DNA from 2 places in the Nocardioides sp. Bht2 genome. Region 2 is predicted to be linked to the other one. Evidence: riboswitches for the same ligand, from Rfam matches in the RefSeq annotation. Region 2 holds a riboswitch; the other holds the start of a gene.
The links. A riboswitch is a leader RNA that binds a small molecule or an ion and turns the genes downstream of it on or off. The one in region 2 is predicted to bind thiamine pyrophosphate.
Positions count from the first base shown of each region.

Region 1 (15,826 bases), on a different contig from region 2:
CCGATCGCTGCTTTGGTCACCGAGATGCTGGAGCACGTGACGATGTAACGCCGGTCCGACGCGCTCTGCCTCACATCCAGGCGCCACCCAAACAGGACATCTCGCCGCGGTCGCTGTGGTGAGTGAGGTCACTGTGATGGTTGTGACCAATGTGATGAATGAGGTTCCACAGATTGGGCGGTTCGGTTTGCCTGGGCTTGGATCGTGGGGCAGGGTGTCGGAGGACCGCTCGCGGCTGTGGGGACGTCGAGTCGAGGGGTCGCCCCTGTAGTCGAGACCCTGAGACGGCCTGTGTCCAAACACAAGAAGTACGTGCCCACGCACCGGGCTCCCGTTGCCAGCGCGCCCAAGCGGGTCGTGCGCAACACCCTGGTCTTCTCCACCATCGCGGTTGCCGCAACCGGCACCGCTGTTGCTGCAGGTGTGGCGGGCGACAGCCCCGCATCGGGCAACTTCGACAACGTCTCGGCCAACCTGTCCGCGGGCGTGGCAGCCAGCACGGGTGAGGCTCCCGACGCTGCGGCGATCGCCGAGCGCCGTACCGAGCAGGTCTCCCGCTCGGACCGCCGCGACCAGGTGCCGGCAGCCACCGAGGCAGCGCTGCTCAGCGCCCAGCCCAAGGGCAACGCCATCACCCGCACCGAGGACCACTCCGACGCCGACCCGAAAGAGGTCGCCAAGGTTCTCCTCGCCGAGTTCGGCTTCGACGCCGGGCAGTTCGGTTGCTTGGACTCGCTGTGGACCCGCGAGTCGAACTGGCGCGTCAACGCCGACAACCCGACGTCGAGTGCCTACGGCATCCCGCAGGCGTTGCCCGGCTCCAAGATGGCATCCGCCGGCGCCGACTGGGCGACCAACCCGGTGACCCAGATCCGCTGGGGCCTCGGCTACATCGAGGACCGCTATGGATCGCCGTGCAGCGCGTGGGGCCACAGCCAGGCCCGCGGCTGGTACTGATCCACCGCAACGAGCCGCCTCCTGACCAGGTCAGCAGGCGGCTCTTGCCGTCTCAGCGGCAGGTGAAGAGGGTGACGTGGCCGCCGAAGCCGCGCGGTTCGGCGAACTCCGGCAGGTCCCACGCGATGTCGTCCGGCATCGTGTGCAGGTACTCCAGGGCGGCGTCCCGGTTCTCGAAGTAGGCCCGGGTATGGAAATGCTCCGCGGTGACGTCGGCGAAGTGCGGGGCCAACTGCTCCGGCCCGTTCTCGCTGGAGAAGGCGGGCTCCCATGGGCGTCCGCCCGCCTCGGTGCGGAGGTCGGCCAGATGGTCGGTGCCGACGGTGATCGCCGCGAAGACCCCGCCCGGGCGGAGCACCCGTCGGATCTCGGCGAGCGCCTGCTGACGATCCGGTACGTGGTACAGCATCCAGAGCGCGGCGACGGCGTCGAACGAGTCGTCGGCGAAGGGGAGCGCCTGGGCATCCACCACCTGGGCCTCGAGGCCGCGGTCGCGAGTCACCTGGACCATCCGCGCCGACGCGTCGGTCGCCGTCACGCGCATCGAGCCGACGGCGGCGAGCCGGGCCGCGAAGGCACCGGTTCCGCAGCCGAGTTCGAGGACGTCGGCAGCCCCCGAACGGAGGATGGCGTCGAGCGCCGCGGTAGACGGGTTGCCCTCCGGGCCCGGCTGCCAGACGGCCCGCCGGATCTCCAGACGATCCTCGGTCGCGTACTGCGTGTGCAGAGTATGGATGTCATCCATACCCAGCACCCTACGCAGCAGGGGAAGGGACGGTCCTGGTGGTGCTCGTTCCACTTGGTCGACGGCATAGCCTCGGAGCATGAGCGAGTACCGGATCGAACATGACTCCATGGGTGAGGTGCAGGTCCCGGCGGCGGCCCTGTGGCGGGCCCAGACCCAACGTGCGATCGAGAACTTTCCGATCAGCGGTACCACCTTGGAGCCGCGGCTGATCCGGGCGATGGCCCTGGTCAAGGGTGCAGCGGCCAAGGTGAACACCGACCTCGGCGTGATTGAAGCCGAGAAGGGAGCGGCGATCGAGAAGGCGGCGGCGGTGATCGCCGCCGGCGAGCACGGCGACCAGTTCCCGATCGACGTCTTCCAGACCGGCTCGGGGACCAGTTCGAACATGAACATGAATGAGGTGCTCGCCTCGCTGACCCAGGCTGCTGGCGTGGAGGTGCACCCGAACGACCATGTCAACGCCAGTCAGTCGAGCAACGACACCTTCCCGACCGCGATTCACGTGGCGGCGACGCTGGCGGTGATCGAGGATCTCCAGCCCGGCCTGCGGGTCCTGGCGACCTCGCTGGAGGCGAAGGCAGAGGAGTTCTCGGAGGTGGTGAAGTCCGGGCGTACTCACTTGATGGACGCCACGCCGGTGATGCTGGGGCAGGAGTTCGGTGGTTGGGCGGCCACGGTCCGCTACGGCTTGGAGCGGTTGGACGCGGTCCTGCCCCGCGTCGCGGAGCTGCCCCTGGGCGGGACGGCGGTCGGCACCGGGATCAACACCCCGCCCGGGTTCGCCGCAGCGGTGATCGAGGAGCTCTCAGCGCGGGGGTCGGTGACCTTCACCGAGGCTCGGAACCACTTCGAGGCCCAGGGCACCCGTGACTCGCTGGTCGAGCTCAGTGGGGTGCTGCGGACGATTGCGGTCGGGCTGACCAAGATCTGCAACGACCTGCGCTGGATGTCGAGTGGCCCGACGACCGGACTCGCGGAGATCCATCTGCCGGACCTTCAGCCCGGTTCCAGCATCATGCCGGGCAAGGTCAACCCTGTCCTGCCGGAGGCGACGCTGATGGTCTGTGCCCAGGTGATCGGCAACGATGCCGCGCTCGCCATGGGCGGTGCGGCGGGCAACTTCGAGCTCAACGTGATGATGCCGATGATGGCCCGCAACCTGCTGGAGTCGATCCGGATCCTGTCGACGTCGTCGACGCTGTTGGCCACTCGCTGTGTGGACGGCATCACCGCCGACGTCGATCGGATGCGGCGCTACGCGGAGTCCTCGCCGTCGGTGGTCACCCCGCTCAACCGATACATCGGCTATGAGGCGGCGGCGAAGGTCGCCAAGCAGGCCCTGGCCCAGGGCCACACCATCCGCGAGACCGTCCTCGCGCTCGGGTTCGTCGAACGTGGAGAACTGACCGTCGAGCAGCTCGACGAGGCGTTGGACGTCGCCTCGATGACCCACCCCTGAGGGGCCGCGGTCAGCGGCCGGTGCGGCTCACATAGAGCCAGTACGTTTCCGCGCGTTCGTTGAGCGTGATGTCGTAGGAGTGCGCGGTGCAGTTGCCGGTGGCCTCGGTCATCGCCTGGTGCAGGGCGTTGGACTCCGCGGCCGACCAGACCACGAGTACCTGTCGGGTGGCGCGGGCGGCGAGTGCGAGCAGCGGCGTCTGGTAGAGCGATCCGTTGGTGTCATGGACCAGATAGTCGGGACCGTTGTCGACGTCGAGCAGGACCAGGTCGAACGTGTCGGCGCCGGCCTCGGTGAGTACCTGGGCGACGTCGGCGGTGACCAGCTCCACGCGTTGATCAGCGAGGATCGCCGGGCCGTGGGCCAGGGTGCCGTCGCGCATCCAGCCCACCAAGCTCTCCTCGAGCTCCACGCAGGTCACCTTCTGGACGCGTTGATCGTCGAGAACCTCACGCAGCGTGAAGCCGAGACCGAGGCCGCCGACCAGGACGTGTGCGGGGTCGGTGACCTGAGCGAGCGCGACCGTTGCCAGGGCGCGCTCACTCGTGGTCTCGACGGTGTCCATCACGAAGACTCCGTTCACCCGAAGCTCCACCACGGTCGAGGCGCCCTCCGTACGACGTTCACGGAGGACGACCTCGCCGCGTGGCGACTCGGCGCGGGCGATCTCGCGATAGGCGATCTCAGACATCGAGCTGCCGCGGGGAAGGGAGCGGACTACTCACCCGGGCGTCAGTCGAACAGCTCGGAGAGCCAGCTCTCCTTGCGGCGCTTCTTGTAGTAGCCCTTGTCGTAGCCACGACTCTGATCCCGGTCGTAGCGATCGGAGTCGTAGCGGGGCTGCTCCGTGCGCGGCTGCTGGTACTGCGGCTGGGCCGACGCGGCAGGGGCCGGCGCGGCTGGGCCACCCTGGCTGAGCGAACGCTCGATGATCTTGTCGAGTTCGCCGCGGTCCAACCAGACTCCACGACAGGTCGGGCAGTAGTCGATCTCGATGCCGCTGCGTTCGCTCATCACGAGCGTCGCGCCGTCGGTGGGGCACTGCATGGGGAATCTCCTTCATCGGGCGTTGTCCGAAATCTACCGTCGCTGCCCAAGGCCGACGATGGGCGTTGAGGCCCAACTTAGCGGTGGCCATCAGCGGGCACCTGCGGCTGTCATCGAGGAGCGGGCGATGGCGACCCGTTCGGTCAGGACCCGGCTGAGTCGTGCGGCGCTCTCGAGGGAGAGGGTCAGGCTCATCTGGCCGTCGTCCGGGGTGGAGAGGTGGATCCAGTCCTCGGTGCTACCGACCTTGCGGAAGGTGGCCAGGAAGACGAGGACCTCGTCCTCGGTGTGCTGGACCGGATCTTCGGCGACCACGGTGAGGTAGCTGCCGGAACTGTCGTGGACCCGGTCCGCGACGGTGTCGTGCTCGGCGTGTTCGCTGATGCACCAGGTCGGGCAGTCGTCGTGCTGCCAGGTGGGGCGTGAAGTGGTGGTCATTGTCTTCCTCCTTGTTGGGTGTGGTTGAGGGAGACAGACGCTAGGGCGGCCCTCCGACAGTTGGGGGGAGGGCGTCGTCGGTGCTGTGGATCAGGGGCGCCACCAGGGGCTGCTGGGGAGCGCGCCGGTGACGTCGAACCGCTCGCCGGGGCGGGGGAGGGCGAGGGTGACCTCGGCTGCTTCGGCGGTGAGCCGTTCGACGGGTTCGGCCCAGGGATGGAAGGCGAGGTCGAAGGTGGCCCAGTGGATCGGCAGGAGCACGCCGCCGTGGAGGTCGCGGTGGCTGAGCAGGGCTTCGCGCGGGTCCATGTGGATGTCGGGCCAGCGGTGGTCGTAGGCGCCGATCGGGAGGATGGTCAGGTCGAAGGGGCCGTGTCGCTCGCCGATCCCGGCGAAGGCGCGGGAGTAACCGGTGTCGCCGCCGAAGAAGGTGCGATGCGTGGGGCCGGCGATCACCCAGGACGACCACAGCGAGGTGTTGTTGCGCAGCCAGCGGCCGGAGAAGTGGCGCGCCTCGGTGCAGGTGATGGTGAGGTCGGCGGTGGTGAAGCTGCCCTCCCAGTCCAGCTCGACGATCCGATCCTCCGGGACGTTCCAGGCGCGTAGATGAGCGCCGATGCCGAGGGGGACGACGAAGGGCATCGTCTGGTTCTGGGTCAACCACTCCACCGTGCGGAGATCGAGGTGGTCGTAGTGGTCGTGGGAGATCACCACGGCACTCAGTTCCGGCAGCCCCGCCAGAGCGAGCGGAACCGGGTGGTGGCGCTTGGGGCCGAGGGAGGTGAACGGGGAGACCCGGCTGCTCCAGACCGGATCGGCAAGGACCCAGTGGCCATCCACTTCTAGCAACACCGTGGCATGGCCGAGCCAGGTCGCGGAGCACGGTGCGGCGCCCTTGATGATCGACGGCGTCACCAGAGGGATCGGTGCTGACGGCTTGCCGGAGCGGCCCTTGCGGGCGAAGTCGCGGGCGAGCCGGAAGCGGCTCTCCTCCGCGAGCAACGAGGCCGGTTCGGAGTTGTGGAAGGCACCGTCACGGAACTGGGCGGACGCCGTATGGGCATCCGGGGCTGGACGTGCGCCGACGCTGCGCGGCAGGTGCGAAGGGAGCGAAAGTGGGGCCACGTCTTGATTCTTTCCCAGCCGGGCAAGCAGGCGTGGCCAGATCGGCGTTCGTGTCGGTGGCGGATGCGTGGGGCCATGGGAGCGGCAGGGGTTGCCGTGGTGGGATACAGCCCCACGCATCCTGATCGGGTGCCGGTAGGCGTCGGTCCCGTCCCCCCGTTACGACGGGTTCGACACCTACCGGCGGGTCTGCCTCACCGAGGCGGTCTCAGGGGCGACTAGAGGCCCAGGGCCCAGTAGGGAACGCAGCGGAGCCGGTTGCTCGGGTCCAGTTCGCGGAGTACCAGGGACGCGACGTTCGGATCGACGGCGAGGCCGAGGTGTCCGGAGAAGTCGAGCCCGCAGGCCTGCTGGAGCACGATGTTCTTGACGTTCGGAGCCGGTGCCAGACGCCCGCTGGTGTAGGGCACAACGACGGTGTCGTAGGTGCTGATGATGCTGGTGTACTGCGGTCCAGCGACGGTGACGCCGCCGGCGTTGAGGTCCTCGAGGAAATCCGAGCCAGGTAGGAACTCCTTGCAGGCACCGCATCCGCCGGAGTTGAGGGCGTCGTCGAAGCCGAGGGCGACGGCGAGAGGCCCGAGGCCGTAGAGCGTGGTGCCGGCGAAGTTGGAGCCGAAGCCGATGAACTTCTTGACGGCGGTGTCGCCGCCGAGGAACTTGAGGTAGTACGCCGGGACGGTGGTGCCTTCGGAGTGTCCGACGATGTTCACCTTGGCAGCGCCGGTGGCGGCACGGACCCGGTCGACGAACCTGGCCAGCGTGGCCGCACTGGTCCGCATCGAGTCGAGTCCGCCGATCGCCGGGCCGAGCCAGATCGTGCCGTAGGTCTCCATGAAGACGCAGTTGTCGTCGGCTGCGATGGCCGGCGCCAGGGTAGCGAAGTTGACCGGGGCGTTGGCACCCATGCCGTGCACGAGCACGACGGGTTCGGGATGTGCGGCGCTCGGCTTGCAGTTCCAGTTGTTGATACCGGACGACGGCGGTGCGGCGCTGTGGGCCTGAGCCGGTGTGATGGCGACGGTGGCGCCGACCATCCCCAGCCAGACGGCGATGGCGCCGGCGAGATGCTTGAGCTTCATGTCGTTCCTCCCCCGAGGATCAAGGTCGGACTCAGTACAACATGATCTCAGGTTGTGAACAAGGAATCTTTTCCAAGATCGTCACGGCCGTGCGCCCGGGCCGCACCGAGAGCGGAACCGGTCGCGTCAGCGGCGGGTGGAGACGGGCGTGTCCACACCCATCCCGGCCCGCAGGGTTCCGTAGAAGACGGTCAACCGCCGGCTGAGCGCCTCGACCTGGGCCGAGCTCTCCGCCGGGTCCAGATCGATCGACTGGCTGTGGCTCCAGTCGGCGATGATGTCGAGGAGGCCACCGACCAGGCCGGTGGAGAGGCCCGGGAGGACTCCGGGGACGTCGAACTCCGCCCAGATCGACTCGATGTAGGCCGCGATCGTCCGCCGATTCTCCCGACGGATCCGCTCGACGGCGACCGAGGTGGCGGCCCCCTCGCCGAAGGTCACCCGGGCGGTACGGATGTCGTTGCCGAAACTGCCGGCGAGGCTGGACAGGAGGGCCCGGCTGATCGCCTCTTCGGTCTGCTCCGCCCCCTCACGGGAGGCGAAGGCTGCCGCGAAGGAACGCTGCGTGACCTGGATCAGCAACTGGTGGTAGCAGGCCTCACGGCTCTCGAAGACCTCGTAGAAGCTCTTCGTCGCCACATAGGCGTGCTGACACAGTTGCTCGATCGTCGTCGCCGCGTATCCCTGACGGGCGAAGAGGTCCAGGGCGGAGTCGAGAAGCGCCTGGCGCCGGAGTTCGCGACGCTGGTCGGCGTCGAGCCCCTTGATCACCCGGCGTCGGGGCGCTTCTCCCGCCACCGGGTCAGCGCTCCTGGGAGCGGACTCGGATGCCGGTGATCGGAACGGTGACCGCGCCGGAGGGGTCGGTGAAGAAGTCGTTGCCCTTGTCGTCGACCACGATGAAGGCCGGGAAGTCCTCGACCTCGATCTTCCAGACCGCTTCCATGCCGAGCTCGGGGTACTCGATGACCTCTTGGGACTTGATGCAGTCCAACGCCAGACGGGCGGCCGGGCCACCGATCGAGCCGAGGTAGAAACCGCCGTGGGTACCGCAGGCATCGGTCACCTGCTTGGACCGGTTGCCCTTGGCCAGCATCACCATCGAGCCGCCGGCAGCCTGGAACTGCTCGACGTAGGAGTCCATCCGGCCGGCCGTCGTCGGGCCGAAGGAACCGGACGCCATGCCTTCGGGGGTCTTCGCCGGGCCGGCGTAGTAGACCGGGTGGTTCTTCAGGTACTCGGGCATCTCTTCGCCGGCGTCAAGGCGTTCCTTGATCTTGGCGTGAGCGATGTCGCGAGCCACCACCAGTGGGCCGGTCAGCGAGAGGCGGGTCTTCACCGGGTACTTGGAGAGCTCGGCGAGGATCTCCGACATCGGCTGGTTGAGGTCGATCTTGACGACCTCGCCGCCGGCGATGTCGTCGGCGATACCGGCCTCCGGCATGTACTGGGCCGGGTCGGTCTCGAGTTGCTCGAGGAAGACGCCGTCCGGGGTGATCTTGCCCAGGGCCTGGCGGTCTGCCGAGCAGGAGACCGCGATCGCGACCGGGCAGGACGCGCCGTGACGGGGGAGACGGACCACGCGGACGTCGTGGCAGAAGTACTTGCCGCCGAACTGGGCGCCGATGCCGAAGGACTGGGTCAGCTTGAAGACCTCTTCCTCCAGCTCGAGGTCGCGGAAACCGTGGGCGCTCATCGAACCCTCGGTCGGGAGGTCGTCGAGGTAGTGCGCCGAGGCGTACTTGGCAGTCTTCATCGCGTACTCGGCGCTGGTTCCGCCGATCACGATCGCCAGGTGGTACGGCGGGCAGGCCGCGGTACCGAGCGAGCGGATCCTCTCGTCGAGGAACTCCAGCATCCGCTTGGGGTTGAGGACGGCCTTGGTCTCCTGGAAGAGGAACGACTTGTTGGCGCTACCGCCGCCCTTGGCCATGAAGAGGAACTTGTACTCGGGCTTCCCGCTGGTCTGCGGCGTCGAGTAGATCTCGATCTGCGCAGGCAGGTTGGTGCCGGTGTTCTTCTCCTCGTAGGTGGTCAGCGGCGCGAGCTGGCTGTAGCGAAGGTTCAGCTTCGTGTAGGCGTCGTAGACACCCTTGCTGATCGCCTCACCGTCGTCGGCGCCGGTCAGCACACCCTCGGACTTCTTGCCCATCACGATCGCGGTGCCGGTGTCCTGGCACATCGGCAGCACGCCACCGGCCGAGATGTTGACGTTCTTGAGCAGGTCGAGCGCCACGAAGCGGTCGTTGCCGCTCGCCTCGGGGTCGTCGATGATCTTGCGCAGCTGGGCCAGGTGGCCGGGGCGCAGGAAGTGGCTGATGTCGTGCATCGCCTCGGTGGTGAGCCGCTGGATCGCCTCGGGGGAGACCCGGAGGAAGGTCTGCGTACTGCCGTCGGCCTGCGGAACCTCGAAAGATTCCACGCCCTCGGTGGTGATCAGGCGGTACGGCGTCTCGTCGGCGCCGTTCGAGCCCTGGGTCGGCAGAAGGTCTGAGTAGCGGAACTCGGGTCCGGATGCAGCGTTGCTCACGAGAACTCAGGGTACGCCGAATCGCCCCGTCGATGGGCCGCGGGTCGGTGCGGATGCGCCCGGCGGGCCGACTTCGGGCAACCCGGCTCACACCGCGTCGGGCATACCTACCGGGGCATCGGTGTTGGAATCGGCGTGGAGCCTTGGGAATCGTTGGTGATTGGTGCCGGTCAAGCCGGCCTGTCGGCTGCCCATCATCTGCTGCGCCGCGGGGTCCGCACCGTGATCCTGGACGCCGACGAGGCTCCCGGCGGAGCCTGGCAACATCGCTGGGACGCGCTCACCATGGACGACGTCCACGGCGTTGCCGATCTCCCCGAGGCGGCCGCACCGCCTCGGGGCGCCGCTCGCGCCAACCGGGCGGTTCCGGACTACTTCGCGGCCTACGAGCAGGCGCATCGGCTCGACGTGCAACGGCCGGTCCGCGTCGATTCGGTGACGTCGGTAGGCGACCTGTTGCAGGTGCGGGCCGGTGAGCGGAGCTGGCTGACCCGCACTCTGGTCAACGCCACCGGGACCTGGACCCGCCCCTTCATCCCGCACTACCCCGGCCACGAGCTCTTCCGGGGCGAGCAACTGCACACGGCGGGCTATCCGGGCCCCGACCACTTCCGGGGCAAGCGGGTGCTGATCGTCGGCGGGGGCGCTAGCGCCGTCCAGTTCATCGGAGCACTTGCGCCGATCACCGAGACCCTCTGGGTGACCAGGCGGGAGCCGGTCTGGCGCGAGGAGTTCGATGGCGAGGCCGGCTACCAGGCCGTGCAGATGGTCCAGGAGCGGGTTCTGCAAGGTCTCGCTCCGCAGAGCGTCGTCAGCGTCACCGGGCTCGCACTTCGGCCCCAGGAGCGGCGCGCCCAGGAGCTGGGTGCCTATCGACGGCGGAAGCCGATGTTCGCCTCGATCGAGGAGGACGGCGTCCGGTGGGCGGACGGCTCCTACGAGCAGGTCGACGTGATCCTGTGGGCGACCGGTTTCCGCGCTGCGCTCGGCCATCTGGCGCCTCTTCACCTGCGCTCTCCCGAGGGCGGGATCCAGTTGGTCGGCACGCCGGGTGCAGGGCAGACCCCCACGCAGACAGCGCTGGACCCGCGGGTGCAACTCGTCGGATACGGCCCCTCGGCCAGCACGATCGGAGCGAACCGGGCGGGCCGCTCCGCCGCGGCGGCGGTCGTCCGCCTGCTCAGCGCCGAACCCGAAGCCGCACTCGGCTGACCACGCCGGGCCCGGCCGGCTACTGGATGAGCTGCCCGAGCGGGGGCCGGACGACGGTTAGGCTCGGGACATGGAGCCATCTCGTGACGAGCCCCAGCAGCCTGACCCGAGCCAGTGGCGGATCTCGGACGCCGATCGGCACCAGGTCGCCGAAGTGTTGCGGCGGGCTGCGGGTGAGGGACGGCTCGATCTGGACGAGCTCGACGAGCGGTTGGACGCCGCGTACGCGGCCAAGGTCTATGCCGACCTGCCGCCGATCCTGGCCGACCTACCGGAGCAGCCTCCGCGGCTTCCGGAGGTGTTGGAGGCAGCCTCGGTGCAGCCGGTCCAGCCCACGGAGACGTCGGCTGTCTCACGCTTCGACACCTCGGTCACGATCATGGGCGGCCAAGCCCGTAAGGGCGTGTGGGAGATCGGCGCCACCCACAACGCCTTCGCGCTGATGGGTGGTGTCGACTTGGACCTGCGGCAGGCGGTCTTCGCCAGCCAGCAGGTAGAGATCACCGCCTGCACGATCATGGGCGGGATCGACATCATCGTGAACGCGCAGACCAAGGTGATCGTCGACGGCATCGGGATCATGGGTGACTTCAGCCAGAGCCGCGATCGGGTCGAGGCGAGCTTGGATGCGATGTCGCCGGTGGTGCGGGTCAAGGGCTTCGCGTTGATGGGCGCGGTCACGGTGACCCGCAAACCGATGCCTACTCCGCGGCGTAAACGGCTCCGCTGAGGCCGCAATCTCCTTGCTGGCTTCGGTTCTGGACAGGTGGTGTAGTCCGAGCTCGGGTTGGTGTTAGCCTCCTTGCATCCAGCACGGGTGCCCACAGCAGTGGGCTGAGATGGAGCTGAAGCTGCTCTGACCGTTGAACCTGCTCCGGGTAATTCCGGCGAAGGAAGCAAGGAACAACATGAGCGCCTTCCGCATTGCTCCACCCCTGCCACGACTCTTCTGTCTGGTCTCAGGACGCGACGATCTCGCGTTGCTTCCGGAGTTGGCCGACGTCGGTGTTGCCGGGTTCCAGGTGCGTGACAAGGAGCTTCCCGACTGGTCGTTGAGGTATCTGGTCGACCGGGTGCTTTCCTTCGTCGGTGATCGCAGCATGGTCGTCATCAACGACCGGCTCGGCGTCGCGGTGGCGGCCCAGGCGCACGGCGTCCACCTCGGCCGCGAGGACCTGCCGATCGACCGCGCCCGCGAGCAGGCGCCGGAGCTGGTGATCGGAGCCACCTGCCGGAGCCGTGACGACGTCGACCGGGCGTCGGCGCTCGGTGCCGACTATGCCGGGTTCGGGCCGATCGCGGTGAGTGGATCCAAGCAGGGTTTGCCGGAACCTCTCGGTTGTCCGGCGATCACCAGCGCTGTCGGAGTGCTGCCGTTGATCGCTATCGGCGGGATCGACGCGGCGCTGGCGACCCGGGCCCGGGCCGCCGGAGCCCACGGCGTTGCGGTGATCGGCTCGATCTGGCGACAACCTGATCCGGTCCTGGCCGCGAAGGAGCTGGTGGACGCCGCCCGGTGAGCGCGGTCAGGGTGCTCGGCGCCGGGATCGTCGGGCTCAGCGTGGCCGAGGCGCTACTCGCCGAGGGACATCGGGTCGAGGTGGTCGATCCTGCTCCCGGATCGGGGGCCTCGTTCGCGGCCGCTGGCATGCTGACGCCGGCCGGTGAGGTGTGGCACGACGAACCGGAGCTGCTTGCTCAGGGGCGGGCGAGCTTGGCGTTGTGGCCGGAGCTCGCAGCCCGCCTCGGCGTCCGTCTCGACCGCCATGGCACCTTGGTGGTCGGCTGCGACGCGGGCGACGTCCAGCAGGTGGAGCGGCACGCCAGTCTGCTCAGCGAGCTGGGTGAGGTGCCGCAGTTGCTGACCCGTGCCGAGCTGCGACGTCTCGAAGCCGAGGTCGGACCACGGGTCAGCGCTGCGCTGTGGCTGCCGGATGAACCGGCGGTCGATCCACGGGCGGTGGTCGCGGCGTTACGCCGTCGGATCCCGGTCGCCGCGACGCCATCCGGAGGTGCGCCTGAGGTGACGGTGATCGCGACCGGGGCCCAGTTGCCGGAGCCCTGGCGTGGCCTGGTCCGGCCGGTGCGTGGCGAGATCCTTCGGCTCAGGCTGGGGTCACCTCCGGGGCACACCCTGCGTGGCTGGGTCCGCGGCGAACCCGTCTACGTGGTTCCACGCCCGGATGGCGATGTGGTGGTCGGCGCGACCAGCGAGGAGCACGACGCGCCCGCCGAGGTCAGTGCCGGGGGTGTGCTTCGGCTGCTGCAGGGCGCCCGTGAGCTGGTTCCGGCTCTGGACCGGGCGGTCTTCTTGGAAGCGGCCGCCCGAGATCGGCCGGCGGCAGTCGACAATCTGCCGCTGGTCGGCCCGCCGCCCTGGGCCGGGGGCCGGGAGTACGGCCAGGTCGTGCTGGCTGCCGGGCTGCACCGCCACGGCGTCCTGCTGGCGCCACTTGTGGCCCGGCTCGTTGCGCAGCACCTGGCGACGGGCCGCGTCGAGGAGCTCTTCGATCCCCGGCGCGCCGTGGTTGCGCGATCCGCGCCGACGCCTGAAACGAATACCCCACGTCCTACCGACAGGAGAGAGCCATGAGGATCACCGTGAACGGAGTCGACGAGTCCCTGCCCCAGGGGTGGACGCTGGGCGATCTCGTCGCCCGGCACCGCCCGGAGCAGGCCGGGAGCGCCGTTGCCCATAACGGGATGGTGGTGCCGCGCATTCGGTATCGCAGCACCGTGCTCGCACCTGGAGACGTCGTCGAGATCGTGACGGCGGTGCAGGGCGGATGAGTCTCGAGATCGCGGGCAGGGCCTTCGCCTCCCGACTCTTCCTCGGCACCGGCGGCCTGCCCAATTCCGCCTTGCTGGAGCCGATGCTTGCGGCCGCCCAGCCCGCTCTGGTGACGGTCAGCATGCGGCGCCAGGGCAGTCAGGCCGAGACCGGACTGCTGGCGACGCTACGGCGTCACGACGTGGCGATCCTGCCGAACACCGCGGGCTGTCTTTCGGCCCGTGAGGCCGTACTGACCGCCCAGCTGGCCCGCGAAGCGCTGGACACCTCGTGGGTCAAGCTGGAGGTGATCGGCGACGAGAACAGTCTGATGCCGGACGTCGTCGAGCTGCTGGACGCCGCCGAGCAGCTCGTCCGCGACGGCTTCACCGTCCTGCCTTACACGACTGACGATCCGGTCCTCGCGCGTCGCCTCGCCGACGTCGGCTGCGCAGCGGTCATGCCGCTCGGGGCACCCATCGGCTCTGGTCTCGGGGTACTCAACCCGCACGCGATCGAAGCGGTGATCGCCGCCGTCGACATCCCGGTCGTGTTGGACGCCGGGATCGGCACCGCCTCGGATGCGGCCCGCGCTATCGAGCTGGGCTGCGATGCGGTCCTGGCCGCGACCGCGGTCACCCGTGCCGCGGACCCGGTGCTGATGGCGAAGGCGTTGCGCTGGGCGGTGGTGGCCGGTGAGGCAGCGGCCACCGCGGGCCGAATTCCCCGGCGGGCAGGCGCTCGCGCATCCAGCCCGATGGTGGGGCGGATCGGATGAGTGTTCCTCGCCTGGTCGTGCTCACCGACCGGCATCAGTTGCCGGTGGACGTCGAGTTGGTCGACCATCTGGCGCGATGCGCTGAGGCTGGTCTGACCCACGTCTTGGTGCGCGAGCTCGATCTTGCCGACGCGGACCGCGAAAGGCTGGCAGAGCGCTTACGGAGCGAGGGTCTGACCCTCTGGAGCGCTCATCGTGCAGTGCCAGGGGTGGCCGGTGTGCACCTTCCCGATCCGGACGGTTCGTACCCGGTGCGCGGCCGCACCGAGGGGCTGGCCTGGGGGCGTTCCTGCCACCGCCCGGACCAGGTGGGTGCGGCGGCCCGTGCTGGTGCTTCGTGGGCCACGCTCTCGCCGGTCGCGCCGTCGTTGAGCAAGCCGGGGCGGCGTCCGTTGGACTGGTCCGCCCTTGCCGGCCACGAGATTCCGGTGCTCGCGCTCGGTGGGGTCGAGGTGGCGAACGCCCGGGCACTCCGAGCGGCCGGCGCCCACGGCGTCGCGGTGATGGGGGCGGTGATGCGTGCCGTCGACCCCGGCGCGGTCGTTGGTCGACTCGTCGAGGAGTGCCGATGACGACGCCTCCGGTCGTGCTCAGTGTCGCCGGCACCGACTCCGGTGGCGCCGCCGGCACCGCGGCCGACCTCACCACCTTCGCCGCGCTCGGAGTGCATGGCGCCTGCGTGGTCACGGCGGTCACCGCCCAACACACGTTGGGGGTCGACGCGATCCATCCCGTTCCTCTGGAGGTGGTCTCGGCGCAACTCTCCGCCGTCCTCGACGACCTTCCGGTGGCGGCGGTGAAGACCGGCATGTTGGGTTCCGCCGAGGCCGTCCGGCTCGTCGCCGAGCGATGCGCCGGGCTGCCCCTGGTCGTCGATCCCGTCCTGGTCGCTACCAGCGGTGCCGTGCTCGGTGGAAAAGCCGTGCGGGACGCCTACCTGAGGTCGCTGCTGCCGGTGGCCACCGTCGTCACGCCCAACCTGACGGAGGCTGCGGCTCTGGCGGGGGCCGACGCCGCTGGTGGCCGGGCCCAGCCGGCCGAGCTCGCCAAGCGGTTGGCGGGTCACGGCTGCGGAGTTCTGTTGACCGGAGGCCCCGAATGGCGTCCCGGAGACGTTGCCGACACCTGTACCGACTGGCTGGCTCTGCCGGACGGCACCGTGCAGCGCCTCCAGCATTCGACCCTCGCCACCACCAACGATCACGGCACCGGCTGCACCTTCAGTGCCGCCGTCGCGGCGCTGCTGGCCCATGGCCACGAACTGGAGTCGGCCGCGGAGATGGCCGCTGGCTTCACCACCACCCAACTGGCTCGCGGTAGCGCCTGGAGGCTCGGGCGCGGACGCGGGCCGATCGCCCATGTCAACGAATTGAGGAGCACCCGATGAACGTCCACGAGTCCCATAGCCGGCGCTACCTGGCGGGCAGCCGCGCCGACCTCCAGGTTCCGTACACCCGAGTCGCCCTCACCAACGGTGACCACTTCGACCGCTACACGACGGCAGGCCCGGGCAGCGAACCTGAACAGGGGTTGACGAAACTGCGCGACGGTTGGATCGCCGAGCGTGGCGACACCGAGAACTACGAGGGCAGGCCGCCGTCCCCGCTCGACGACGGCCGGGGTGCGCTCCGCCGTGAAGCGCAGCAGCGGTGGGAGGGAGAGCGGGGCGCGCCGCTGCGT
Region 1 covers NZ_JBLBWI010000002.1:255,806-271,631, forward strand. Annotated here, with positions in the region: gene ACLM5J_RS06410 (PhoH family protein) at 1-48, shown strand, start outside; gene ACLM5J_RS06415 (lytic transglycosylase domain-containing protein) at 292-957, shown strand; gene ACLM5J_RS06420 (class I SAM-dependent methyltransferase) at 1,010-1,702, opposite strand; gene ACLM5J_RS06425 (class II fumarate hydratase) at 1,782-3,164, shown strand; gene ACLM5J_RS06430 (hypothetical protein) at 3,175-3,855, opposite strand; gene ACLM5J_RS06435 (zf-TFIIB domain-containing protein) at 3,897-4,211, opposite strand; gene ACLM5J_RS06440 (DUF6907 domain-containing protein) at 4,302-4,649, opposite strand; gene ACLM5J_RS06445 (MBL fold metallo-hydrolase) at 4,740-5,774, opposite strand; gene ACLM5J_RS06450 (esterase/lipase family protein) at 5,993-6,856, opposite strand; gene ACLM5J_RS06455 (TetR/AcrR family transcriptional regulator) at 6,983-7,654, opposite strand; gene ACLM5J_RS06460 (fumarate hydratase) at 7,659-9,386, opposite strand; gene ACLM5J_RS06465 (FAD-dependent oxidoreductase) at 9,522-10,598, shown strand; gene ACLM5J_RS06470 (DUF1707 SHOCT-like domain-containing protein) at 10,669-11,328, shown strand; TPP riboswitch at 11,402-11,511, shown strand; gene ACLM5J_RS06475 (thiamine phosphate synthase) at 11,507-12,118, shown strand; gene ACLM5J_RS06480 (FAD-dependent oxidoreductase) at 12,115-13,191, shown strand; gene thiS (sulfur carrier protein ThiS) at 13,188-13,388, shown strand; gene ACLM5J_RS06490 (thiazole synthase) at 13,385-14,146, shown strand; gene ACLM5J_RS06495 (thiamine phosphate synthase) at 14,143-14,718, shown strand; gene thiD (bifunctional hydroxymethylpyrimidine kinase/phosphomethylpyrimidine kinase) at 14,715-15,533, shown strand; gene thiC (phosphomethylpyrimidine synthase ThiC) at 15,530-15,826, shown strand, end outside.
Region 1: linked by a shared signal. The riboswitch ahead of ACLM5J_RS06475 (thiamine phosphate synthase) and the one ahead of ACLM5J_RS02640 (thiamine ABC transporter substrate binding subunit) in region 2 are both predicted to bind thiamine pyrophosphate.

Region 2 (15,826 bases):
CTGGTCTGGCAGTCCGCCAGAGCCGTGTCGGTGCAGGTGGCAGGATCGGTCACCCGGACGTAGGTCGCCTTTGCGGTGGAGGCGTTCTTCGCCGTCATCGACCAGGTGGCGGTCGGGTAGCTCCCCGCGGCGGTACCGACCGGCGGAGTGAACAGCCCCGTCGTCGGGGTGACCGACTTGTCGATGCTGACCAACGGGTCCGGGTCAAGGATCAGGATGGTGTCGGAGTCGGTGTCGGTCACCGTTGCGCCGCCGACGATCCGGGTACCGGTGACACCGACCGTGTTGACCACGGTGCCTTCGTCGGCGTGGTTGTAGGTCGCGTCCTCGGTGACGAACCGGTCGTCCGAGCGGGCCTTGTCACGCACCTGCCAGCCGAGGGTGAAGCGACGGTCCGCGCTGCCGTAGCCGACGCCGGAGTTAGGGGCCGGGGCGTATGGGTCCAGGTTCGCACCGGGCTGCCGGGCAGCCTGACGCGCCGCGGTGTCGGCCGCGGTCTCGCCCAGGGTGATCCGGACGGCGATGGTCGAGGCCTGCTCGGGAGCGGTCAGCGTGTAGCCCTTGAAGCCACGGACGCCGGTCATCCAAGTACCGCCGGGAGCGGTCACTTCCTGCCAGCTGGTTCCGTTGTGCAGTTCGACCTTGGTCACGCTGTCGTAGAGCAGGTACCAGCCGGTCGAGTACGGGACGCTGTTGGTCGCGACCGCTTCGATCGCCGTCAGGTTGAAGGCGTCGAAGACGGTGCTACCGACACCGGCCACCGATGGCGCGCCGGGCTGGTCGGCGATGACGACCGGGTTCAATCCCTTGGTGACGTTGAAGTCCAGGTGGGTGCGCGCACTCTGCGACGACTGGGCGTCGACGGCTGCCTCGACCCAGGTCTTCTCGATCGAGACGCCGGGGCCGGGGCCACCGGGCGGGGTGACGACGGTACCGGTGCCGATGTCGCCGTCGGAGTCGTGCAGCGGCTTGCCGCCGGCGGACTCACCGTCGGCCTCCACCGAAGCCGTGTTGACGTACCCGACTTCCTGATCCGCGGCCGGCGTGATCGGGCCCGAGCCGTCACGCTTGGTGCTGCGGGCCTCGAACTCGAGGTTCGGGGTGACGTTGGTGTCGGTGGGGAAGCCGTCGACGTTGTTGAAGGAGAAGCGGACACCGGAGACGGTGTTGGCATTGAGCCCGAGACCGGTGAGCTCGGCGGTGAGCGCGTCGGCGTCCATCGTGAAGACGGTCGCCGCGGGGGTCGCCGCCTGCAGGGCGAGCTGGTGCCAGGCGGTGCCGTCGAAGACCTCGACCGTCAGGGTCGTGTTCGGCGGGACCTGGGTCGGCACGATCGAGGTGAGGTTGAACGCGTTCCAGAACCCGGTCGCGTCGTTTCCCCAGACGTCCTCGACGACGATGTCGGTGAGCTCGGTCCCGGCACCCAGCACAGTGGCGTGGGCCTTCAGCGAAGCGATCACCGACTCGCCCGGGTTGACGGCGGTCGAGGGGCGGACCGACTTGGTCAGCGTGACCGCGATCTCCGGGTTGATGATCCGCAACTGTGCGGAGGCGTCGTCGGCGTCGGTGAGGCCGTTGGGCGCAGTCACTTCGACGTCGACGGTGTTGGTGAGCGTGATCGTCGACGACGGGCCGGTCGCGTCCTCGGTGGTGTCGATGCCGAACTCGACCGAGCCGGTCTCGTCGGAGTCGATGGTGTCGCCGGTCCAGACGATCTCGAAGCCGGAGATCTTCCCCGACGGCGCCGCCGGGACGACGCCCACAGCGAGCGGGACGACTTGGGTACCGCCAGCGAGCAGGTGGTAGGTCAACACACCGGCAGTAGCACCGGCAGGCCACACCGGCGCACTGTCGAAGCCGCCGAAGGTGACGTCGGCGGTGAAGAAGCCGAGGTCGGCGAGCCGCAGCTCGGAGACCGGGATCGCTCCGTTGGTCGCACCGAGGGTGGCGGTGGCGCTCTGACCGGCGGTGACAGTGTCGGGCGTGATGTCCTTCGCGGCCTCGACCGTCGGGATCGCCGGAGCGATCGCGAACGAAGCGTTGCCGTCGTCGGTAGCCGGGTCCTGACCGGCCAAGGTGGCCTCACCAGTGGTGACGTTGTCGACGGAGTGCGGGTCGGTGGAAAGGTCGGCGCTCGTGTTGCGGTGCGTGGCGCGCTGCTCGACGTCGAGGTCGAAGGTCAGGCTCTGGCCGGGCGGAATGGTGCCCAGGCAGGTGATCCGAACGCCGCCGACATCGCCGTTGGCGACGCCAGCGGGGAGTGCCACGGCGGGCGCCGGGACGGGCGCGCCCTGGACCCAGCTCCAGGTGCCGCCGGAGCGGACGTAGGCGTCGACCCGGACCGTGGTGCAGGCGGCAGGCAGGTTGACGGCGTCGAAGCCGGTGAAGTCGGTGATGGTGAACGGGTTGCTGGCGTCCAGGTCGGCCGCACCGTCGGGTGCTGCCTTGGGCTCCTGGATCGACAGGCTGTCGATGTCGACGTTCGAGCTGTTCCGCGCGCTGAGCCCGATCGTGGAGTCCGCGCCCGGATTGAAGCTCTGGTTGGCCGGAGCCCAGGTCTTGTCGACGGCGACGCCCATGACCACCGCGGAGTCGATGACGACGGTGGCGTCGTCCTCGACGCGGTTGGCGTTGTCCGCGGTCGCGGCGGCGACGTTGACGATGTCGCCGCTGTTGCCGGGCGGGTAGTCGGCTGGCACCTGCAGCGAGACGGTGATCCGGTAGTCCTGGCCGTACTGAAGGCCGATGTTGCCGCCGTCGGTGGCCTGCTTGAGGTCGACGACGAGGACGGTGTCAGTACCGACCTTGGCCGGCGGGGTCGAGGTGCCGCCGGGGAGCCAGGTGACGTCCTTCGGGATGGGGCCCGGGTTGAAGGTCACGTTCTGGATCGCGAAGCCTGCCAGCTCACTCGGCAGCGGGTCGCGGACCTGGGCGTTGATGCAGTCCTCTTCGGAGCATCGCACCGTGATCGTGTAGGTGAACGACTGACCCGGAACGAGCTCCGAGACGTCGACATCCTTGTCGATCGACAGGTAGTTGCCCGGCGCTGCGTTGGCCGGACTGAGCCCGACCAGCGGCGTGATCGCCATGACTACCAAGCCGATGACCAACATCAACGCGGACCAGAACCGACTGTTCCCGCGCTGCAACGGCGCGGTCTGCCTGTCGAGAGACACCCTCAAACTCCCCTGTGGATACAACAAATGGTCCCGAGAGGTACTCAAGGCTAAACAGTTGTATCCACGCACAGATGCGAGGGGCATTTGCAGACGCCAAATAACAGTATGTTACGAGGGGCCAAAGTTGGACAGTCTCCACAACTGTCCGAATTGTGTCAAATTTCGGGTTTAGCAGGTGCGCTGGAGCCAAGCCACTTGATCTCTCAGGGAGACCTGAGGACACACCGCCAAGCCCCTGCCCCGAAGGTGTCCGGCTTGGTTTGAACGTCCAAGCTCAACCCCACTGGCAGGAGCCAGGAAGAACGGGCTACACCTAGGTAGCCGACGCCTGCCTCAGTGCTGCGACTCGCGCTCGATCGGCACCTTCGACGTGGTCGTCGTCGGGTGACTGGAGAGGCCGTGTCTGTCGAACTTCTGCCCGGAGGCGATACCGCCGAGATAGAAGGAGATGAGGGCGATCGCGATACCGGCGACGTCGTCAGCCACGTAGTGCCAGCCGAAGTACAGGGTGGCCACCACCGTGCAGCCGAAGTTGGCCCACATCACCCAGTGCACCCAGCGGATCTTCACCGTGTACTGGACCATCAGCGCCCAGAGCAGGGTGACGCCGGTGTGCAGGCTGGCGAAGGCAGCGACCGTCTGCGCACCGCCGTAGCCGTCCCACCACAGGAACGCCTCACGGGCGTTGTAGAGGGAGTTCATCAGGTCGGTGGTGCCGGTGTGCGCCAGATCCTGGTAGCGCCACGGATACTCAAGGCCCGGGCCGAGCGAAGGCAGCATGTAGTAGGTCGCCGTACCCAACGTCCAGATCAGGCACTGGCTGGTGACGAACCAGTAGCCGTAGCTGATGTTGCGCGACCAGACACACCAGATCGCCACCAGCACCGCGACCATCGGGATGAAGAGCACGTAGATCGAGGAGAGCACGTGCGCCGAGATCGTGGTGCCGAAGATCGCGTGGATCACGCTCGCCGGTTCGTGGCCGAGGAAGATCGCGTGGTCGAGCAGGTCCAGTTCCCGGTCGTAGTTCGCGTCACCCATCACCGAGGGGAGGAACGACTTCAGGTTCCGGTAGCAGACGTAGACCACGTAGAAGCAGCCGATGCCGAGCGCGACCAGGGTGAACCGCTCACGGTCCCAGTGCTCGTTCCACCGCGCCTTGATCAGCGGACCCCACTCCTTCGGGCGCCCTCGGGAGATCCAGAGCGCACGCGGGATCAGGTCGACGAAGAGCGCCGCCCCGACCAGCAGCGGGAGCCGGGTCCAGGCCGGCCCGAGGAACCCTTCGGGGTCGACCAGGCTCTTATCGAGGCTGATTGCCGCGATGATGGCAAGCGCCCCCATGAGTAGGGCATTTCCAACAAGGAGGGCATAGGCGCGGCGGTACACGACCGGTAGTTTAGGGGACCAGACCAGCTGTGGCGTTCTTACCGATGACTGCGAGCCGGTCACCGACCACCCGCAGCCTGACCTTGAGGCCCGGTCCTGGGGCCACCTCGGACGTCGTTGCCACCGCGGCGATCTCCCCCACGCTCGGGATCTCGACCACCAACCGGACCACCTCGGGTGCCGCGCGCGAGGAACGCACCACCGCCTCGAGCGGACCGTCCGCGGCCACCTCCAACGCCGAACGCCGCAGCGCGACGGGCCCCTCACCGGCCAGGCCGGCAGCCCCGAGCACGGTTCGCGCCGCCACCCCTTCCAACACCCGGTCGTAGCCCAGGAAGAGCGCCGTCTCGGCGTCGACGGGGTTGGCCCAGACCTGCGCCGGTTCACCTTCCTGGACCACCCGACCGTCGCGCATCAACGCCATCCGATCCGCGATCGCGAACGCCTCCTCGTGGTCGTGGGTGACCATCAAGGTGGTGGTGCCGGACGCGGTGATGATTCGGCGCAGGTCGAGGGCGAGCCGCTCCCGCAGCGCCGCGTCCAACGCACTCAACGGCTCGTCGAGCAGAAGCAGGCGCGGCTCGACCGCGAGCGCCCGGGCCAGCGCCACCCGCTGGCGTTCGCCGCCCGACAACGTCTCCGGACGCCTGGCGCCGTACCCGCCGAGGCCGACCAGGTCCAGCAGTTCCTCGACCCGGGCCGTGGTGGCCGCCTTCGCGCGGCGGCGTAGCCGCAGCGGATAGCCGATGTTCTGGGCCACCGACTTGCTCGCGAAGAGCTGTCCGTCCTGGAACATCAGCGCGAAGCCCCGCCGGTGCGTCGGCACCCGGCGCAGGTCGGCGCCGTCGAAGCTGAGCGAACCGGTGGTCAACGGCTCCAGCCCGGCGACGGCCCGCAACAATGTCGACTTGCCGCAGCCGGATGGTCCGAGCACCGCGAGCACCTGACCGTCCGGAAGGTGCAGGCCGACCCGGTCCAGGGCGACCTCGGTCCCGTAACGGACGCTGACGTCGTCGAGCTGCAACATCTCAGAACCCTCCCACCCCGGGCACCCGGAGGCGCTCGGTGATCAACATGACGGCGGCCGTCGTGCCGGCCAGCAGCACCGACGCCGCCACCGCCATCGCGTAGTGATGCTCCCCCGGCGTGCCCAGCAACCGGTAGATCAGCACCGGTAGCGTCGGGTGGTCGGCACGGCTCAGGAACGAGGTCGCCCCGAACTCCCCGAGCGAGACTGCGAAGACCATCCCCGCCGCAGCCAGTAGCGGCTTCCAGACGACGGCGAGGTCGACGGCGAGCAAGGTCTGGAACGGCGAGGCGCCGAGCGAGGCCGCGGCCTGGCGCTGCCGATCGTCGATCCCGGCCAGGACTGGGATCAGGATCCGGACCACCAACGGCAACGCCACCAGCGCCTGGGCGATCGGCACCAGGAGCGGCGAGTCACGCAGATCCAGCGGAGGCTCGTCGAGGGTGACCAGGAAACCGAAGCCGAGAGTGACCGCTGAGATCCCCAGTGGAAGCATGAAGAACCCGTCCAGCAGCCCGCGGATCCGGCGTTCGGCCGGCGAGTACGAGCGGCGGGTGACGATGATCGCCACCAGCAGGCCGACCCCGAGCGCCATCCAGGTGGCGTCGAGCGCGATCCGCAACGAGTTGACCAGGGCCTCGAGCACCGAGACCACCAGATCCGGGTCGTCGCTCGCGCCCAGCCGGCGGTAGTTGGCGAGACTCCAGGCGCCGTCGTCACGCAGCGAGGTGAGGACCAGGCCGAGCACCGGAACGACCACGAGCACGACGCCGGTCACCGTGGCCAGCAACGCGGGGACGTCCCCGGCACGGACCCGGCGCGGACGGGCCGCCACCCGGTGCGCGACGACGGTCCCGCGGCGGGCCCGCTGGGCCAGCGCCAGGAGACCGATCACCACGACGAACTGGAGGAGACAGAGGGCCGCCGCCGCGCGCAGGTCGAAGAGGTTGACCGTCAACAGGTAGATCTCGGTCTCCAAGGTGGCGTACCGCATCCCACCGAGGATCAGGACGACACCGAACGCGGTGGCACAGAAGAGGAAGACCACGCTGGCGGCCGAGACGATCGAGCCACGCAGAGCAGGGAAGGTCGCCGTCCAGAAGACCTGCCAGGGCCGCGCCCCCAGCGCTGCCGCGGCCTCGCCGGGTCTGGGGTCGAGCGACTCCCAGGTGGTGCCGACCGTCCGGACGACCACCGCGAGGTTGAAGAAGACCATCGCGGTGATGATCGCGATCGGGCCGTCGCGCCAGTCGAGGAAGCCGAGCGGACCGCCGGCGGCGAGCAGCGAATCGAAGGCCACACCGACCACGACTGTCGGCAGCACGAACGGCACCAGCAGCACCGCCCGCAACAGCCGCCGACCGGGAATCGCCAAGCGGTACAGGGCGAACGCCGCCGGGACGCCCAACAGCAGCGTGATCGCGGTCGCCGTCGCCGCGGCCCAGAGTGTGAACCAGGCGACCCGGGCAGTCCGCTCGCGGGTGACCGCCTCCCAGGCCGGCCCGAGGTCGAGGTGACCGTTCGGCCACAGTCCGAGCCCGAGCATGCCGCTGACCGGCAGCACGAAGAAGACCCCGAGCAGCAGCGCCGGCCCGGCCGCAAGAAGGGCGAGGCCGGCGAGGCGGCGAAGACGAGACATGGCGGTCGGCTCCGACTAGTGGCCTGTGTCGGAAGTTGCTGGGCGGTTGGCACGCTCGGGGCAAGCACCCCGCGGCGTTGTCGAACACTCGACGGGCCTCCGGCCCGCCTTCGGTCCTCCGCCTTGCGATGCACGCATCCCGAGCACGCCAACCATCCCAGAACCTCCGACCCACGCCACTAGCGGGTGACGACGTCCGTCCACTCGGTGAGCCAGGCCTGACGGTGCTCGTCGATGTCGTCCGCGGAGACCACCAGCGGGTCGGCGGCGGGCTTCGCGAACTTCGCCCACTCGGTCGGCAACCGGACCTCGCTGTCCGCCGGGAAGACGTACATGTTCTCCGGGATCACGGCCTGGACCTCGGGGCTGAGCAGGAAGTCGACGACCTTCTCCGCCGCGCCCGGGTTCTTCGCATTGGTCAGCACACCCGCGTACTCGACCTGACGGAAGCAAGTGTTGAGCAGAGCACTGGTGGTGGAGTCACCGGACTTCTCGTCCAGGGTGAACGCCGGGGAGGTGTCGTAGGAGACGACGATCGGGCGATCACCCTTGCCGGCACCGGTGAAGCCGGCGCTGTAGGCCTCGGTCCAGCCATCGGCCAACTTGGCTCCGTTGTCCATCAGCCTGGTCCAGTAGTCGACCCACCCGTCCTCGCCGTACTCGGCGATGGTGGCCAGCAGGAAGGCCAGTCCGGGACTGGAGGTGGTGGCGCCCGGCAGGATCAGCAGGTCCTTGAACGCCGGGTCGGCGAGGTCGTCGAGGTTCTGCGGCGCCAGCCGGTCGTTCTTGGCGAACCAAGCGTCGTCCACGTTGACGCAGACCGAGGCGTGGTCGATCGGGGTCAGCACGTCGGCGGCGTCGCCGTCGAGCTCGAGCGACTCGGCACCTGCGGGCAGCTTCGGCTCGTAGGCGGCGAAGACTCCCTCGCTGACGGCGCGGGTGGCGAACGTGTTGTCGATCCCGAACGCGACGTCGGCGAACGGCTTGCTCTTGCTGAGCACCAGCTTGGTGCTCAGCTCTCCGGCGTCACCCGAGGGACGCACCTTCAAGGTGATCCCGGTCTTCTCCTTGAAGGAGGCGATCAACTCCTCGGGAAGCGCGAACGACTCGTGCGTGGCGAGCACCACCGTGGTGCCCTCCAGGGACTCCCCCCGCTTGACCTCGTCGGACTTCGTTTCGTCGTCCGAGCCGAGCAGCGAACAGCCGGCCAAGGCAACGGTGGCAGTGGTAGCGAGCGCAATCGTGCGCAGGCGGAAATGCGTAGTCAAGGTTTCTCCCGACTCCCTTCGCCGGTGCTAACCGGATCAGGTCCAAAGGGTCTGCGGCGGTTCCGCACTCTCAGCGCTCCGTAGTGGAGGGCTCCCCTGTCTCTTGCCACCGAGCCTATGCCATCGCGACGCCACGTCCACACTGCGTCCGTGCGCAGCCCGCGCAGCGCGGAGAGCGGTCGATCACGGACCCTCGAGGACCGTGATCGACCGCTCTGGCGCGAGGTCGTTCAGGAGCTCCAGACCGGCGGCAGCGCCAGGTCCAGGTTGGGCTGTTGCAGACCGCCGTCCACCTCCAGGATCTTGCCGGTGATGAACGAGCCCGCCGACGACGCCAGGTAGAGCACGGCGGCGGCGATCTCGTCCGGTTCGCCGAGCCGACCGAGCTCGGCTCCCTGCTCCATCTGGGTCCGCATGCCCTCGTCCCCGGCGATGAACTCCAAGGCGCTGGTCAGCACCGACCCGACCGCGATCCCGTTGACCCGGATCCGCGGCGAGAGGTCGGCGGCAGCGAGCCGGGTCCAGTGCGCGAGCGCCGCCTTGGCGGTGCCGTAGGCCAGGTAACCGCGGGCCGCCGTACGACCCATCATCGAGGTGATCGTGACGATCGACTTCTGCCGCGCCAGGTCGTCGGCGTCGCGCAGCATCAACGGGACCGCGGCAGCGCTCAACGCGTGCGCCGTGCTGACGTTGAACCGGAACGCGTCCTCCAGGTAGTCGACGTCGGTGTCGAGGAACGCGTTCGGGATGGTGCCGCCCACGTTGTTGACCACCACGTCGAGCCGGCCGAACTCGCTGTGGGCGCGGTGCGCGAGCTCGGCCACCGCAGCGAGGTCGGAGAGGTCGGCGGGCACCACCAGCGCCCGACGTCCGGCCGCCTCGATCCGCCCGGCGACCTCCTCGAGTTGTGCCGCGGTCCGCGCCGAGATCACGACGTCGGCACCGGCTTCGGCGAGCGCCACCGCGGTGGCAGCGCCCAGACCACGCCCGGCCCCGGTAACGATCGCGACGTGGTCGGTGAGCAGGAACCGGTCCAGGATGCTCATGAGACCAGCCCTCGCCCGGTGACCGACATCAGGTCGAGCGCGGTCACGATGCCAGCCTCGGCGGCGACCACCTGCGGTACCGAGTTCACCAGCCGTTGCGCGGTGGTGATCATCCCGGAGTCGTTGTGGTCTCCGTTCTCGCCGTGGTGGGTGAAGTCGAGCAGCATGTGGGGCTCCCCGGTGATCTCGACGCGGTAGCAACCACCGCCCGTCGGCGGCTGGGGCCACTCCGGCACCTGGTCGGCGGCGGTCCGGGTGACGTGGTCCAGCACGATCTTGTCAACGCCGTCGACCCGTCCGATCACCTGGAACCGCACGGCACCCATGGTTCCGGCCGGGATCTCGACCGAGACGGTCGAGGTGTCCGCCTCCGCCGGGCGCCGGTCGACCACCTCGGTCAGCGGCTCGTCGAGGGTGACCCCGAGCCCAGCCGCGATCTGCCGGACCACCGAGCCCCAGGCCAGTGACAGCACGCCCGGCTGCCAGAGCATCGGCGTCTCCTCCAGCGGCTTGCCGAAACCGAAGAGCTCGCCCATCACCACCGGCTGGAAGTAGGTGGAGTAGTCCGCGATCTCGCTGACCCGGATCTCGTCGATCCGCTGCGAGAGCGACGTCATCACCAGCGGTAGGACGTCGTTGGCGAAACCGGGGTCGATCCCGTTGACGTGCAACGAGGCACCGCCGTCCGCGCAGGCCTGCTCGACCTGACGCAGCGCGTCCTCCCAGAGCACGCCGTAGGGGTACTGCAGCAGCACCGGACCGCTGGAGACGACGTTGATCCCGGCGGCGACGAACGCCTTGAGGTCCTCGATCGCCTCGAACATCCGGTCGTCGGTCATCGCGGTGTGCACGATGGCGTCGGGGCGCAACGCGATCAACGCGTCACGGTCGTTGGTGGCGGTGACGCCGAGGTCACGCCCGAGCCCGGCCAACGCGCCGGCGTCCTGGCCCACCTTCTCCGGGTTGGAGACCCAGAGGCCCACCAACTCCAGTTCCTGATGCCTGTCGATCCCGGCGATCACGTGTCGACCGACGGTGCCGGTGGACCAGCCGACGACACGCAGCGGAGTGGAGTCAGGGCGCGAGGAGAGGAGGTTCATGGCCTGACGGTAGAACAGGTTCTACCTTCGGGGAAGGCCTTTCCGACCGATCGCACCACCGGCTCACGTCGCCGACTTCAGGGCGCAGCGAGCGGAGCGGTGCCCTCCAACTGGGGCGGGCAGTAGACACCGCCCACCGCATAGATGGTCGGCATACAGCGGTTGCAGTGCAGGCAGGCGCCGCCGGGAACCTCGCGCGCGGCCAGGCGGTTGACGATCCCCGGCTCGTGGACCAGCGCGCGGGCCATCGCGACGTAGTCGAAGCCGTCAGCCATCGCCTGCTCCATCGTCTCGCGACGGTTGATCCCACCGAGCAGCATCAGCGGCATCGAGAGACCTGCGCGGAAGCGCATCGCCTTCTCCCGGAAGTAGGCCTCCTCGAACGGGTAGGACTTGAGGAAGCCCTTGCCGACCACGCGCATCCCCCACTTCACGGCGAACGGCATGTTGGCTGCGAACTCCTTCACCGGCGCACCACCCCGGAAGAGGTACATCGGGTTCATCAGCGAACTGCCGCCGGAGAGTTGGAGGGCGTCGAGGTTGCCGTCGGCTTCGAGCATCTGCGCGAAGACCAGTGCCTCTTCGGTGTCGAAGCCTCCCCGGTAGCCGTCCGAGAGGCTGGTCTTGGCAGTCACCGCGACGGCGTCACCCACCTCGTCACGGACGGCTCGCGCCACCTGGCGCCCCAGCCGGGCACGGTTCTCCAGGCTGCCGCCCCAGCCGTCCTTGCGGCGGTTGAGCTGGGGCGCGAGGAAGGAGGAGATCAGGTAGTTGTGCGCCATGTGCAGTTCCAGCACATCGAATCCGCACTCCACCAGGGTTCGCGCCGCCATCACATAGGCCTTGGTCACCCGGGTCAGGTCCGCCTCGGTGGCGCTACGGATCATCTGCATCGAGAGCGGGCTCGGCATCGAGCTGGCGGCGATCGCCGGAGCGCCGTTGGAGCGCCCGTTCGCGACCGGGCCGGCGTGGCCCACCTGGGCCGCCACCTTCGCTCCGGTCGCATGGACCGTCTCGGTGAGACGGGTCAGGCCGTCCCGCGTGCCGGGGCCGACCACCAACTGCTCGGCGTGAGTGCGCCCCTCCGGCGAGACCGCGCAGTAGGCGACCGTGGTCAGGCCGACGCCGCCCTCACCGAGGGTCCGGTGCAGGTCGATCAGTTCGGGCGAGACGACGCCGTGCGGGGTCCGCCCCTCGAAGGTGGCGGCCTTGACGATCCGGTTGCGGAGCTGGACCGGGCCGAGGGCGGCAGGCGCGAAGACATCGGGAGTCACCGCAGAACTGTAACGTGTTCCACTTCTTCGGGGTAGCCGGTTCGCGCCTCCCGAGCCTTGTTTCGCGCCCGGCCGCGGAGCACTCTGGAAGTGGTGATTCCGCCACATCCTCGGAGGCGATCTCAATGACCCACAACACGCTCGAACGCAGCACCCAGCAGACCCACGACGTACTCGCGGACCGGTTGGATCAGGCCGCTCACGCGCAGCCCAGCCGCGAACGGCCGCGCGATCGCTTCCCGGCGATCGACACCTTCTTGGCGAGCACCTCACGGCATGTCGCCGCCGCCACGCACCTGCTCCCCCAGGCTGCCCATCGCCACCAGGGCGACGAGGAGCAGATCCGGGCACTACGCGTCGCGGGGCACAACCTCGAGATCGCGCTGGCCCGCACCAAGGCGAAGCTCTACGGCGAGGCCCACGCGGTCCGGCTCACCTGGCCGGCCGTCTGGAGCGAGGTGGACGAACGGTTCGCCGACTATTGGCGTTGCGAAGACAGTGTGGTCACGCAACTCGCGACGACGCTCAGCGACGATCAGGCCGACGAACTGGCGATGGCGCTCTACCGTGCCGAACTCCGGGCACCGACGCGCCCGCACCCGTACGTACCCCATCGCGGTGTGCCAGGACGGGTCGCGCGGCGGATCTGCGTCCAGGTCGACAAGTTCTGGGACACCACCGAAGGCAGGATGGTGCCCGAGCCGGTCCGCCCACACAACCGCGAGGCCGACGGCCCGATCACGCAGTACCTGTTGGCCGATCCGCACTTCGTCGAAGAGGCCGACGGCTGACGTCGAGCCTCAGGCAGCGGCTGCGGCGGAGATCTTCCGGCCCAGGAGCCAGACCTGCTCGGAACCGCACCAGCAAGTGAACGCGAGGCCGGGTTCGCCGGCCAGTTCAGCGGTGCCCTTGATCTGGCTCGGGAAGATCAGCTGCCGACGGTCACAGGCAGAACAGTGGTGGACGAACATCGGGGACCTCCCTCTGGACAGGACTTTGTTTACGTTTCTATGATCCCCTCGGATTACCGATAGGGGTAGGCTTTCTTTCCTAGGTGAGCCAAAGGAAAACCCTATGCATTCGCTGCATCAGCTCCGTTGCTTCCTGGCTACGGTCGAGCACGGCTCGCTGACCGCGGCCGCCGATGCCCTCGGCTACTCCCAGCCCAGCATCTCCGAGCAGATCCGTGGCCTGGAACGCTCCCTCGGCGTCACCCTCTTCGTCCGGGTCGGTCGCGGCGTCGTGCTCACCGAGGCCGGCGTCGCCCTGCAGCCTTTCGCCGAGAAGACCATCGCCGCCGCCCGCGAGACCCAGGAAGCGATGCAACGGGTCCGCTCCCTGGAGACCGGCACGATCAGGTTCGGCATCTTCGGCGCGGTGCGGTGGTACGCCGGCGCCGCGCTGATCGCCGACGTCCTGGAACGTCACCCCGGCGTCCGGGTCGAGCTGATCGGCACGAACTCCACCGAGGTACTCGACCAACTCCGCCGTGGGCACCTCGAAGCCGCACTGATCGCCGTCCCGCAGGTGACCAGCGAGGGGCTCGTGGTCACCCCGGTCGCCCGTTCCGAGCTCGTGTACATCAGCGCCGACCCCGAACGTCTCCGTCGCCCGGTGACCGCCAAGGCGATCGCCGGCGCCGCCCTGGTGATGCCCGACTCGACCTTCCGCAACGAAGACTCGACCCGGCTCCTGGTCCGGCGGATGCTCCACGAGTCCGGACTCAACCCGTCGACCCGGATCGAGGTCGAGGACGTCGAGACCGCCGTCGAGCTCGTCGGCATGGGGCTCGCCGACTCGATCACCCATCGCGCCATCGCCGAACAACTCCTCCCTCGGCTCGCCCCCGAGGCCGGGTTCGTTTCGATCCGGCCCCGGCTCTACGACCCGTTGGCGATCGTCCATCGGGCTGGCGCGGTCCTCTCCCCTGCCGCTTCGCTGATGATCGAACTCGCCACCCGCCGGATCCGTTCCATGACCGACCCCGTCGAGTGACCCAGCTCCTGGAGTGAAGGCACGCCGTCCAGGTCGACGGCACCACCCACTGCTGCCGTAATGTCGGGCGCGAACGTTCCCACCCCAAAACTTGGAGCAGCCATGTCGCACGACCACGATCACGACCACGACCACGACGGCACCGAGGACCTCACCATCAGCGTGGCTGCCCAGGCCCTCGCCGACGAGAACGGGACGCACCAGGCGGAGGTCTCCTTCGACCAGCCCGGTCTGCACATCGCCCTGGTCGAGATGCCCGACACCGCGTCCGACGCCGGCGAGTGGGAGCTCGACCCGGAGGCCGACCTCGGCCTCAAGATCATGCTCGGTGGCCTCGACCCGGAGATGGCTGTTCAGCTGCTCCAGGTCGCCATCGACTTCCTCTCCGACGAGGACCTCGAGCAGGCCTGAGCCCGCTCAACTGAGCCTCCGACCCCTGGTCCACCGGGTCGAAGCCGACGGAGGCCAGAAATGTGAATGCCCCGCAGGCGTCTCGGGTCACCTGCGGGGCATTCACCACAGTACCCGCGGTGCCAACCCGCGAAAAGCAGTCTGAGAATTTTGGATCGCCGGTCTGGACCGGCGCAATGAATCCCGAAATCTTTGTCCGATTCGCTAAGGTATCCGACGGAGTCGGCCGCGCCCCTGAGTGCCGACTCCAGGTCCTCGCTCGCAACCCACATGGCGAGCGAGGGCCGTCTCAGGGCGCGAACAAGCACCTGAGTGGCTGACAGATCAGCCAGACGGTGTGCAGAAGAGTGGAAACGAGGACAGTGCCCATGGTCGACGCGGTCGCCGCCACCCGCTATCCCACCCCTCAGGTTCTGCGCGCTGTGAACGTCACGGCGAAGGCCTCGCTGCTGCTGATGCTGGCGACCGCCGTGATCTATCCCGAGATCGGGAACATGGAGGACAAGGCAGCCGGGCTGCGCGCCGTCGGGTATCCGATGCTCGCCTTCACGGTGCCCGCGATCTGGTACGCCTTCTGGCGCGAGCGGGCGTCGTTCCCGTGGCTGGCCGACACCCTGATCACCCTCACCTGCTTCACCGACATCCTCGGTAACCGGATGGATCTCTACGACTCGATCTACTGGTTCGACGACTGGATGCACTTCATCAACCTCGGCATCCTGGCTGCGGCGTTCATCCTGCTCACGATGGCGCCGACCACCCAGTTCTGGCCGATCCTCGAGCGCGGGCTCGCCGTCGGCGGTACCGCGGCGATCCTGTGGGAGATCGCCGAGTACTACGCCTTCATCGCCACCTCCTCGGAGCGTCGCGGCGCCTACCGCGACACCCTCGGCGACCTCGGTCTCGGGATGATCGGCGTCGTCCTGGCCGTGGTGATCATCCACAGCTGCTGGCGGCAGGGTTATCTGCGCACCGTCTCCCCGCAGCTCACCAACTCAATGTGAGCTCAGCGTCGCCTTCGGCCGCAAAACCCAGCGCTGAGGTCGCATTGAGCGGGCGCCCTCAGGTGAGATGCTCGGCCAGGAAGGCCAGCATGTCAGCGTTGATCACCCGATCCTCGGGGGTCCGGCCACCGAACCCGCCGTGCAGGCCGGCCTCCATCACCCGCAGCTCGACGGGCACCCCGGCGTCGAGCAGTTTGCGGTGCATCCGCACGGTGTTGGAGAGGTAGAGATCGCGGGTTCCGCTCTGCAGGAAGGTCGGCGGAAAGTCGGTCACATCACCGAAGAGCGGGGAGAGGTAGGGCTGGGTCAGGTCCTGGCCGTCGGCGTAGAGCTCGTTGACGACGGCGAGCAGACCGAGTTGGTCGATGCCGAGCAGCGTGGCGAAGGTGTCCCCGGACTCGGTGAGGTCGAGCTCGGGTGTCATCAGGATCAGCGCGGCGGGCAGTGGCAGCCCATCGTCCTTGGCGCGCAGCATCAAGGCGGCGGCCAGGTTG
Region 2 covers NZ_JBLBWI010000001.1:546,140-561,965, forward strand. Annotated here, with positions in the region: gene ACLM5J_RS02620 (DUF5979 domain-containing protein) at 1-3,176, opposite strand, end outside; gene ACLM5J_RS02625 (phosphatase PAP2 family protein) at 3,513-4,523, opposite strand; gene ACLM5J_RS02630 (ABC transporter ATP-binding protein) at 4,579-5,595, opposite strand; gene ACLM5J_RS02635 (ABC transporter permease) at 5,597-7,234, opposite strand; gene ACLM5J_RS02640 (thiamine ABC transporter substrate binding subunit) at 7,414-8,502, opposite strand; TPP riboswitch at 8,499-8,610, opposite strand; gene ACLM5J_RS02645 (SDR family oxidoreductase) at 8,733-9,548, opposite strand; gene ACLM5J_RS02650 (diacylglycerol kinase) at 9,545-10,648, opposite strand; gene ACLM5J_RS02655 (NADH:flavin oxidoreductase) at 10,726-11,922, opposite strand; gene ACLM5J_RS02660 (hypothetical protein) at 12,048-12,713, shown strand; gene ACLM5J_RS02665 (hypothetical protein) at 12,723-12,893, opposite strand; gene ACLM5J_RS02670 (LysR family transcriptional regulator) at 12,997-13,917, shown strand; gene ACLM5J_RS02675 (hypothetical protein) at 14,020-14,328, shown strand; gene ACLM5J_RS02680 (hypothetical protein) at 14,697-15,332, shown strand; gene ACLM5J_RS02685 (alpha/beta hydrolase) at 15,391-15,826, opposite strand, start outside.